Rhodopseudomonas palustris HaA2: one gene and its partners. Each later gene encodes a partner of the first gene's protein in a complex. Links are inferred from orthologs where the notes say so. Each region holds a gene or a part of one and is shown in the gene's direction. Other genes may lie near its edges.

Region 1 (3,843 bases):
TTTCCGTCCCCTCCGAGCCAGCGCAGTGCGCGGCCAGGCAGGTGCGTCGGTTCAGCCCGAGCGGCTTCCGGTCCCCGGGCCTCTATCCTACCAGGGACGGTTCAGACTCTTCATGACCGACCAGTCCGGCCTTTCGGCCGGATGATCCATGCCGGTGAGCGCTTCGGCGCAAGGCCGGTCCTTCAGCAAGAAGACACGGCGGATGCTTTGCCGCCACTCGTTCAGACGGGCCGACGCTTGATGCGCCATATTGCGATGCCGAACCGGACCCACGCAAAGGCCGCGCCGCCGCGAAGCAACAGCTTCGCCACGCGCACCGCCTCGGGTTCGACGCCGGCACGGCGCGGTGAAGTGCGTTTCGGCCTTCCCCTCACCCCCGAATCAGGTGGACCGTCGCGTTATCCGGTCGCGCTTATTGCGCTGGCCGTCTCGCGCGCTTTCCGCCGCCAAGAGTTCAAAAATGCCCAACAAGATGCTGATCGACGCCACCCACCCGGAAGAGACCCGGGTGGTCGTGGTCCGCGGCAACCGCGTCGAAGAGTTTGATTTCGAGACCGCACAGCGCAAACAACTGCGTGGCAACATCTACCTCGCCAAAGTGACACGGGTCGAACCGTCGTTGCAGGCCGCCTTCATCGAATACGGCGGCAACCGGCACGGATTCCTCGCTTTCAGCGAAATCCATCCCGACTACTACCAGATCCCCGTCGCCGATCGTCAGGCCCTGATCGAGGCCGACGAGCGGGCGCATCGCGAGGCCGAGGAAGAAAACGAGCAGCGCTCGACCCGCCGCCGGTCGAGGCACCGCAGCCATCGCCGCCGCGGCAGTGGCGAACGGGTCACCAGCGAGATCGTCGAGGCTTCCGCCGGCGCCGTGGCCGAGCCGCACGATCAATTCAGCGATCTTGCCGACAGCGATCCTGCCGACAATGGACACGCGCACGCCGACCACGAACGGCCGATGCACGACATTCCTGCGGATGACGCCGGCGATGTGACGCAGGCCTCGGCGGACAATGCCGAAGGCCACGACGGTCATCACGACGCCGAGCGCCAGGGATACCATGCGGCTTCGGCTGAGTATCTCGACGAGACGGCGGTCGCGCCGAGCATCGCCGACGGCGAGCAGCCCACCCTGCCCGACTTCGGCGCCACGCCGCACGCCCAGACCCTCTCCCAGGACGTTGAAGAGAATAGCGGTCACGCCGAAGATGCGCCGTTCCCGATCGCCGAAGGCGCTGAGCAAGAACATGGCGATGACGCCGGCGACGAATTGAACGACGCGGATGGCGACGCGGACCTGGAGGACGCTGCCCGGTCCGACACCGAAGCAGACGACGAGGATGAAGACGAGGACGAGGACGACGAGGCCGAGGAAGACATCGTCGAATCCGTCGGCGGCGACGATGTGCTGGAAGAAGTTCCCGAACGCGCCTTCCGGCCGCGCCGGCAGTACAAAATCCAGGAAGTCATCAAGCGCCGTCAGGTGATGCTGGTGCAGGTGGTCAAGGAAGAGCGCGGCAACAAGGGCGCGGCGCTGACGACCTACCTGTCGCTCGCCGGCCGTTACGCCGTTCTGATGCCGAACACCGCGCGCGGCGGCGGCATCAGCCGCAAGATCACGTCGGCGCAGGATCGCTCCCGCCTCAAGGAAGTGGTTCAGGATCTCGACGTGCCGGAAGGCATGGGCATCATCCTGCGCACCGCCGGCGCCTCGCGCACCAAGCCGGAGATCAAGCGCGACTTCGAATATCTGATCCGGATGTGGGAGACGGTCCGCGACGTCACGCTGAAGTCGCAGGCGCCGACGCTCGTCTACGAGGAAGGCTCGCTGATCAAGCGCTCGCTACGCGATCTCTACAACAAGGAGATCGACGAAATCCAGGTCGCGGGCGAAGCCGGCTACCAGGAAGCGCGCGACTTCATGCACATGCTGATGCCGTCCAACGTTCGCGCGGTGAAGCTGTATCGCGACGGGCAACCTCTGTTCTCGCGAATGGGAGTCGAGAGCCAGCTCGACGCGATGTTCTCGCCGACCGTGCAGTTGCGGTCCGGCGGCTACATCGTGATCAACCAGACCGAGGCGTTGGTCTCGATCGACGTCAACTCCGGTCGCTCGACCCGCGAGCACCATATCGAGGACACCGCGCTCAAGACCAACCTCGAGGCCTCGGAGGAAGTCGCGCGGCAGCTGCGCCTGCGCGACCTCGCCGGCCTGATCGTCATCGACTTCATCGACATGGACGAGAAGCGCAACAATCGCGCTGTCGAGCGCAAGCTCAGCGATTGCCTGCGGCAGGATCGCGCCCGCATCCAGGTCGGTCGGATCTCGCATTTCGGCCTGCTCGAAATGTCGCGCCAGCGCATCCGCGCCAGCGTGCTGGAAAGCTCGACCGAGCCCTGCCCGCATTGCGGCGGCTCCGGCCACGTGCGGTCGGTCTCGTCGGTGGCGCTGCAATTGCTGCGCGGTCTCGAAGAGATCCTGATGAAGGGCGCGACCCATAATCTGATCGTGCGCACCCGCGCCGATGTCGCCCTCTATGTCCTCAATCAGAAGCGCGGGCACCTGCGCGATCTCGAAACCGGCTTCAGGGTGACGCTGTCGGTCGTGTCGGATCCGACCGTGACCGGACAGCAGTCGTTCGTGATCGATCGCGGCGAGCAGGTTCACACGTTGGAATCCGCCAAGGCGCTGCTCGCGGCGCAGGTCGCGGCCTATCCGGTCCAGGCCGAAGAGCCTTTTGAGGACGACGAGGGTTACGAGTTCGAGGCCGAGATCGAAACCGACGAGACCGTCGGCCTGGCCGATGAGCACGCCAGCGACAGTGGCGAAGGCGAAGGAGAAGGCGACGCCCGCAAGCGCAAGCGCCGCCGCCGCCGCCGCTCGCGCACCGGCGAGGCCCGTGAAGCGGGCGCGCCGCGCGAGGACGGCGATGCTGCGCTCGTTCCCGAGGTTTTGGAAGCCGTTTCCGAAGACGACAGCGAAGACGGCGACGACAGCGCCGACGGCGCTGAAGGGGACGGTGACGCGCGGGCCGATCAGGCGAATGGCGAGCGTCGTCCGCGTCGCCGTGGCCGCCGCGGCGGTCGCCGCCGGCGTGGCGCTGCCGAGGGAGGCCTCGAAGAAGGCGCCTCCGGCTCGATCGTCGACGACATCGGAGAGTTGGAGACCTCGGAGGCCGCCGAGGCGGCCGCCGATATGGACGGCGGTGGATCGGACGGACGCTTGCTCGGCAAGCGGCACGAGCCGGACATCGATGACGATGAGATGGCAGAGCCGGTCACGGCTACGCTTTCCCCCGTTGCCAGCGAGCCGGAAGAACGCGCAGAGCCGGTGCAGGCGCAGCAGAGCGAGCCGGTCGCCTCGGCCCCCGCCCAAGACGCCGCTCCGTCGGCGCAGGCCCAGGACGACGCCGCAGCCGAGCGCGCCGCCGCACGCCGCCGGTCGACGGTGCGCGAAAAGGTGAATTTCGGGTCCTCGGAACCGAAGGTGGAGGCGTCGACGCCGCTGGCGATCGAGCCGGCAGCGCAGCAGCCCGAACCGGCACCGGCCATTCCGGAGCCACAGGCCGCTGCCGAGCCGGCTCCCGAACCTTCCCGTCGCGCCGGATGGTGGTCGCGCCGCTTCGGCGGCGGCAACTGATCAGCCGCAGTCAACTCGACAAGAAACCGCCCGGCCATCAGGCCGGGCGGTTTTCGTTTCAGGCAGCAACGACCGATCAGCCGGTGGTGACCGCAGTCTCGACGTCCGACGGGTCGATCGTCTTGTCGAGATTGGCGTGCAGCCGATCGTGGTCGAGCTCGCCCTCCCACCACGACACGAACACGGTGGCGACGCCGTTG
Region 2 (3,138 bases), 2.8 Mb from region 1 along the record:
CTCGCGTCGCGGGCTGTTGAAGCTGGTGTCGACGCGCCGTTCGCTTCTCGACTACGTCAAGAAGAAGGACGAGGCGCGTTACAAGGCGCTGCTCGAAAAGCACAACATCCGTCGCTGATCGAAGTCGCGTCCGCCGGGTGAGGTACGAAGCGGATCGCCGCTTCCACCCGCCGCGTCCGGCCGAACCGTCCACACAGGCGCTCTGAGTTCGCCTGTGTGTTTGCTCAGCCGCATCCGGCGGCTGGGCCGTCAACGGGCCCCGTGCCCGCCCCGTGGGTCGACGACCTCGAAGGTCGCGCGCCCACACCCGGGAGGACTGAACGCCATTTTCCACCTCGAGACCATGGCAGGATCGCCGGACGCTGCTCGCACCTTCGGGTCGCCAGCGTCCCGCAATCTTGCGCATGGTCTTTTGGTATCTGGCGTCCGGTCGTCGCGGAAAACGATGAAAGAGACACCCGATGTTCAATAAGCATTCCGTCGAAATCGATTGGGGTGGGCGTCCCCTCAAGCTCGAGACCGGCAAGGTCGCGCGCCAGGCCGACGGCGCCGTCGTCGCCACCTATGGCGAAACCATCGTGCTCGCCACCGTGGTGGCCGCCAAGACGCCGCGCGAAGGCGTCGATTTCCTGCCGCTGACCGTGGACTATCAGGAAAAGACCTACGCGGCCGGCCGCATCCCCGGCGGTTACTTCAAGCGCGAGGGTCGCCCGACCGAGAAGGAGACGCTGGTCTCCCGCCTGATCGACCGCCCGATCCGTCCGTTGTTCGCCGACGGCTGGCGCAACGAGACCCAGGTGATCGTCACCGTGCTGTCGCACGACATGGAGAACGATCCGGACATTCTGGCGATGGTCGCCGCCTCGGCGGCGCTGACGCTGTCCGGCGCGCCGTTCAAGGGCCCGATCGGCGCCGCCCGCGTCGGCTTCATCAACGACGAATACGTGCTCAACCCGGTGCTCGACGAGATGCCCGAGACCCAGCTCGAGCTGGTCGTCGCCGGCACCGCCGACGCGGTGCTGATGGTCGAATCCGAAGCCAAGGAGCTGTCGGAAGAAATCATGCTCGGCGCGGTGATGTTCGGTCACCGTCACTTCCAGCCGGTGATCGACGCGATCATCGAGCTCGCCGAGAAGGCCGCCAAGGAGCCGCGCGAACTCGTCGTCATCGACGATTCGGCGATCGAGAAGGAAATGCTCGGCCTGGTCGAGCAGGAACTGCGCGCCGCCTACGCGATCCCGGTCAAGCAGGAGCGCTACGCCGCGGTCGGCAAGGTCAAGGAAAAGGCGATCGCGCACTTCTTCCCGGAAGGCGAAGAGCCGAAATACGACAAGCTGCGCATCGCCGGCGTGTTCAAGGAGCTCGAGGCCAAGATCGTTCGCTGGAACATCCTCGACACCGGCAAGCGCATCGACGGCCGTGACAGCAAGACCGTCCGCAGCATCATCGCCGAAGCCGGCGTGCTGCCGCGCGCCCACGGTTCGGCGCTGTTCACCCGCGGCGAGACCCAGGCGCTGGTGGTCACCACGCTCGGCACCGGCGAAGACGAACAGTACGTCGACTCGCTGGCCGGAACGTACAAAGAGACGTTCCTGCTGCACTACAACTTCCCTCCCTATTCGGTCGGCGAGACCGGCCGCCTCGGTGGTACCAAGCGCCGAGAGATCGGCCACGGCAAGCTGGCGTGGCGCGCGATCCGTCCGGTGCTGCCGCCGCATCACGAGTTCCCCTACACCATCCGCGTCGTCTCCGAGATCACCGAGTCGAACGGCTCGTCCTCGATGGCGTCGGTGTGCGGCGCCTCGCTGGCGCTGATGGATGCCGGCGTGCCGCTGAAGCGGCCGACCGCGGGCATCGCGATGGGGCTGATCCTGGAAGGCGAGCGCTTCGCGGTGCTCAGCGATATTCTGGGCGACGAGGATCATCTCGGCGACATGGACTTCAAGGTGGCCGGCACCGAGCAGGGCATCACCTCGCTGCAGATGGACATCAAGATCGCCGGCATCACCGAAGAGATCATGAAGGTGGCGCTCGGCCAGGCCAAGGACGGCCGCATCCACATCCTGGGTGAGATGTCCAAGGCGCTCGACCGCGCCCGCGCCGAGCTCGGCGAACACGCGCCGCGCATCGAGACCTTCAAGATCCCGACCGACAAGATCCGTGAAGTGATCGGCACCGGCGGCAAGGTGATCCGCGAGATCGTCGAGAAGACCGGCGCCAAGGTCAACATCGAGGACGACGGCACCGTCAAGGTCGCCTCCAGCGATGGTGAGTCGATCAAGGCTGCTATCAAGTGGATCAAGTCGATCGCCTCCGATCCGGAAGTCGGCGAGATCTACGAAGGCACCGTCGTCAAGGTGATGGAGTTCGGCGCCTTCGTGAACTTCTTCGGCGCCAAGGACGGCCTGGTGCATATCAGCCAGCTCGCCTCCGGCCGCGTGCAGAAGACCTCCGACGTCGTCAAGGAAGGCGACAAGGTCAAGGTCAAGCTGCTCGGCTTCGACGATCGCGGCAAGACCCGGCTGTCGATGCGCGTGGTCGATCAGGAGACCGGCGAAGACCTCGAGGCCAAGCAGAAGGCCGAAGGCGAAGCCCCGGCCCAGGCCACCGGCGAGTAGTTCGCGGGACCGGAACCGGTCGTGACCCGATCACGGCCGGACCGGCGCGAGATTGCCGCGCAACAGCAAGAATAGGTGATCAGGGGCGGCCGCGCAGGCTGCCCCTTTTTGTTGCAGTGAGTGGTGTCCGGGTCGGCTGGACGTTCGCAGACTGTGTCCGCCCAGCCACAAATCCCCACCGAACGGAACCCCATTGTGGTGCTGCGGAAGGCCGGCCTTGCGAACCGGGGGGCGTCATCCGATACTCGCCGCACGCTCCCGCGAGATCACACCGTCATGCGCCGTTGGACTGCCAAGCTCGCCACGGTCGTGATCGCGACCCTGCTGTCGCACGGCGCGCTCGCGCAGCGGGCGGTGCTGATCGGCGAGAACGATACGGTCGCGGATACCGATCGCGACTACACGTCGGGTTTCCGGCTCTCCTTCGTGTTCGACAATTTTTCGCGCGATCTGCTCGCCGGGCAGGCGTTCGATCTGGTTCGTCCCGCGCTGATCACCTATGGGTCGCCGAGCGGCTCGG
Region 3 (3,047 bases), 260 kb from region 1 along the record:
TGGGACTGCAACAGCGGAATCGCTGCAAGACCAGTGAGAACCTGCCGACGATTCAATGGGACGCTCCAAGAGTCGAGAAAGTTCCAAGTCAACGTTCCCGACGTCGTGAAGTTCCCTTTGCTCGCAACTGCGAAGATGTGCGGCCGCGCGATTATCCACGCCCGCGATAGGTTGCGACGCCCTGATCCGGCACCCAGACGTTTTTCGGCAGTTTCCCGGTCTGCCAGAACACATCGATCGGAATTCCTCCGCGCGGATACCAATAGCCGCCGATGCGCAGCCATTTCGGCTTGATCTCGGCAGCGATCCGCTTGCCGATCGACACCGTGCAGTCCTCGTGGAAGCCGCCGTGATTGCGGAAGCTGGCGAGATACAGCTTCAGCGATTTCGATTCCACCAGCCAGGCGCCCGGCGCGTAGTCGATCACCAGATGGGCGAAGTCCGGCTGGCCGGTGACCGGACACAGCGAGGTGAATTCCGGCGCGGTGAAGCGCACCAGATAATCGGTGCCGGCCTGCGGATTGGGGACGCGGTCGATCTGGGCGGCGTCGGGCGTGGCCGGCCAGGCGACGGCGCGGCCGAGTTGCAGGCCGGCTGATTTGGAGGTTTTGCGGGGCGATCTGGACATGGGGGTCTCCGTTGCCGCCGTCTTAGCCTTTCGTCACCCGCCCGTCATCTCCGCGACGGCCTTTTCCGCCCCGAAGCCATGCTGTAGAAGCGGCGCAATCCTTGTCCCGTAGAAATCCGCAGTGAGGCTCCCATGACCGCCATCGTCGACATCATCGGCCGCGAAATTCTCGACAGCCGCGGCAACCCGACCGTCGAGGTCGATGTCGTGCTGGAGGACGGCTCGGTCGGCCGCGCGGCGGTGCCGTCCGGGGCCTCCACCGGCGCCCACGAGGCGGTCGAGCTGCGCGACGGCGACAAAAGCCGCTATCTCGGCAAGGGCGTGCTGAAGGCGGTCGAGGCGGTCAATGGCGAATTGTTCGACGCGCTCGGCGGCATGGATGCGGAAGCGCAGGTCCAGATCGACCAGACCATGATCGAGCTCGACGGCACCCCGAACAAGAGCCGACTCGGCGCCAACGCCATCCTCGGCGTCTCGCTCGCCGTCGCCAAGGCGGCGGCGTCGTCCTACGACCTGCCGCTTTATCGCTATGTCGGCGGCACCTCGGCGCGGACGCTGCCGGTGCCGATGATGAACATCATCAACGGTGGCGCTCATGCCGACAATCCGATCGATTTCCAGGAATTCATGATCATGCCGGCCGGTGCCGCGAGCTTCAGCGAAGCGCTGCGCTGCGGTTCGGAAATCTTTCACACGCTGAAGGGCGAACTGAAGAAGGCCGGCCACAACACCAATGTCGGCGACGAGGGCGGCTTCGCGCCGAACCTGCCGTCGGCCGATGCCGCTCTGGATTTCGTGGTCTCGGCGATCGGCAAGGCCGGCTACAAGGCCGGCGAAGACGTGATGATCGCGCTCGATCCGGCGTCGACCGAGTTCTTCAAGAACGGCAAATACGTCTATGAAGCGGAAGGCAGGAGCCTCGGCCCGCAGGAGCAGGCGAAGTATCTGGCCGATCTCGTGGCGCGCTATCCGATCGTGTCGATCGAGGACGGTATGGCCGAAGACGACATCGAAGGTTGGAAGGCGATCACCGGCCTGATCGGCGACAAGTGCCAGCTGGTCGGCGACGACCTGTTCGTCACCAACGTCACGCGGCTGTATGACGGCATCAAGAACGGCTACGCCAACTCGATCCTGATCAAGGTCAACCAGATCGGCACGCTGACCGAAACGCTCGCCGCAGTCGAGATGGCGCACAAGGCCGGCTACACCGCAGTGATGTCGCATCGCTCGGGCGAGACCGAGGACTCGACGATTGCCGATCTCGCGGTCGCCACCAATTGCGGGCAGATCAAGACCGGCTCGCTGGCGCGCGCCGACCGCACCTCGAAGTACAACCAGCTGCTGCGCATCGAGCAGGAGCTCGGCACCCAGGCGCATTTCGCCGGCAAGGCGGCGCTCAAGGCGTTTCGCTGAGCGCGAACTCCGCCATTGCGAGCCAACGGGGCGGCGCGAAGCGCCGCCCGATGACCGGCTCCGCGAAGCGATCCATCCTTAGGCTGGATGTCAGAACTGGATTGCTTCCTCGCTTCGCTCCTCGCAATGACGGATAGGTTATCAACGCGGTCTTGAACCCCGCGCGCGACTGCTCCAAGGTGCCGCCGCGCTGACAAAAAGCAGGGAGAAGACGCGTGACCGAGGCCACCACCGGACTGCAACTGCGCTCGCTGATCAAAGCGAGCGGCGATCTCGAAGTCTCGCTGGTGCCGGTCGACATCCCGGAGCCCGGCGACGATGAGGTCGTGGTCCGGATCGCGGCGACGCCGATCAATCCCTCCGACCTCGGCCTGCTGTTCGGCGCCGCCGACATGTCCACTGCCGAGGCGTCCGGAACGCCGGATGCGCCTGTAATCACCGCCAAGGTGCCGGACGCGGCGATGAAGGCAATGGCCGGACGGCTCGACGAGTCGATGCCGGTCGGCAATGAAGGCGCCGGGACGGTGATCAAGGCCGGCAGATCGGATTCGGCGCAGGCACTGCTCGGCAAGACCGTGGCGATGATCGGCGGCGCGATGTACGCGCAGTATCGCGTCATCAAGGCGGCCGACTGCCTGCAACTGGCCGAAGGGACCACTGCCGCCGAAGGCGCGTCCTGTTTCGTCAATCCGCTGACCGCGCTCGGCATGGTCGAGACGATGAAGCGGGAAGGTCACAAGGCTCTGGTGCATACCGCCGCGGCGTCGAATCTCGGCCAGATGCTCAACCGCATCTGCCTCCAGGACGGAATCGATCTGGTCAATATCGTGCGCAGCGAGGCGCAGGCCAAGCTGCTACGCGACATCGGCGCCAAATACGTGGTCGACTCGTCGTCGTCGACTTTCATGGCCGAACTCACCGACGCACTGGCGGAGACCGGCGCGACCGTCGCGTTCGACGCGATCGGCGGAGGCCGACTGGCCGGGCAGATCCTCACCTGCAT

The links.
Region 2: the proteins of RPB_RS15170 (region 1) and pnp are in contact, whole or in part, in a cryo-EM structure (PDB 9QH0), measured with the Escherichia coli proteins. The link is inferred for Rhodopseudomonas palustris HaA2 from one-to-one orthologs.
Region 3: the proteins of RPB_RS15170 (region 1) and eno are in contact, whole or in part, in a solved structure (PDB 2FYM), measured with the Escherichia coli proteins. The link is inferred for Rhodopseudomonas palustris HaA2 from one-to-one orthologs.

Annotation. Positions count from the first base shown.
Region 1 is NC_007778.1:3,429,271-3,433,113, forward strand. What follows is about bases 151-3,843. They hold RPB_RS15170 (Rne/Rng family ribonuclease), read left to right. Parts: upstream 151-460; coding sequence 461-3,643; downstream 3,644-3,843. Other genes in these bases: RPB_RS15175 (dicarboxylate/amino acid:cation symporter), read right to left, coding at 3,720-3,843. UniProt on the Escherichia coli protein: Endoribonuclease that plays a central role in RNA processing and decay. Required for the maturation of 5S and 16S rRNAs and the majority of tRNAs. Also involved in the degradation of most mRNAs.
Region 2 is NC_007778.1:678,464-681,601, forward strand. Bases 52-3,039 are described here. They hold pnp (polyribonucleotide nucleotidyltransferase), read left to right. Parts: upstream 52-461; coding sequence 462-2,618; downstream 2,619-3,039. Other genes in these bases: rpsO (30S ribosomal protein S15), read left to right, coding at 52-118; RPB_RS03080 (lipid A deacylase LpxR family protein), read left to right, coding at 2,895-3,039. Outside these bases: more of rpsO, read left to right, coding at 1-51; more of RPB_RS03080, read left to right, coding at 3,040-3,138. UniProt on the Escherichia coli protein: Involved in mRNA degradation. Catalyzes the phosphorolysis of single-stranded polyribonucleotides processively in the 3'- to 5'-direction. Also involved, along with RNase II, in tRNA processing.
Region 3 is NC_007778.1:3,164,618-3,167,664, reverse strand. What follows is about bases 6-2,902. They hold eno (phosphopyruvate hydratase), read left to right. Parts: upstream 6-760; coding sequence 761-2,044; downstream 2,045-2,902. Other genes in these bases: RPB_RS13990 (zinc-binding dehydrogenase), read left to right, coding at 2,260-2,902; queF (preQ(1) synthase), read right to left, coding at 152-628; RPB_RS14005 (glucan biosynthesis protein G), read right to left, coding at 6-56. Also shown: more of RPB_RS14005, read right to left, coding at 1-5; more of RPB_RS13990, read left to right, coding at 2,903-3,047. UniProt on the Escherichia coli protein: Catalyzes the reversible conversion of 2-phosphoglycerate (2-PG) into phosphoenolpyruvate (PEP). It is essential for the degradation of carbohydrates via glycolysis.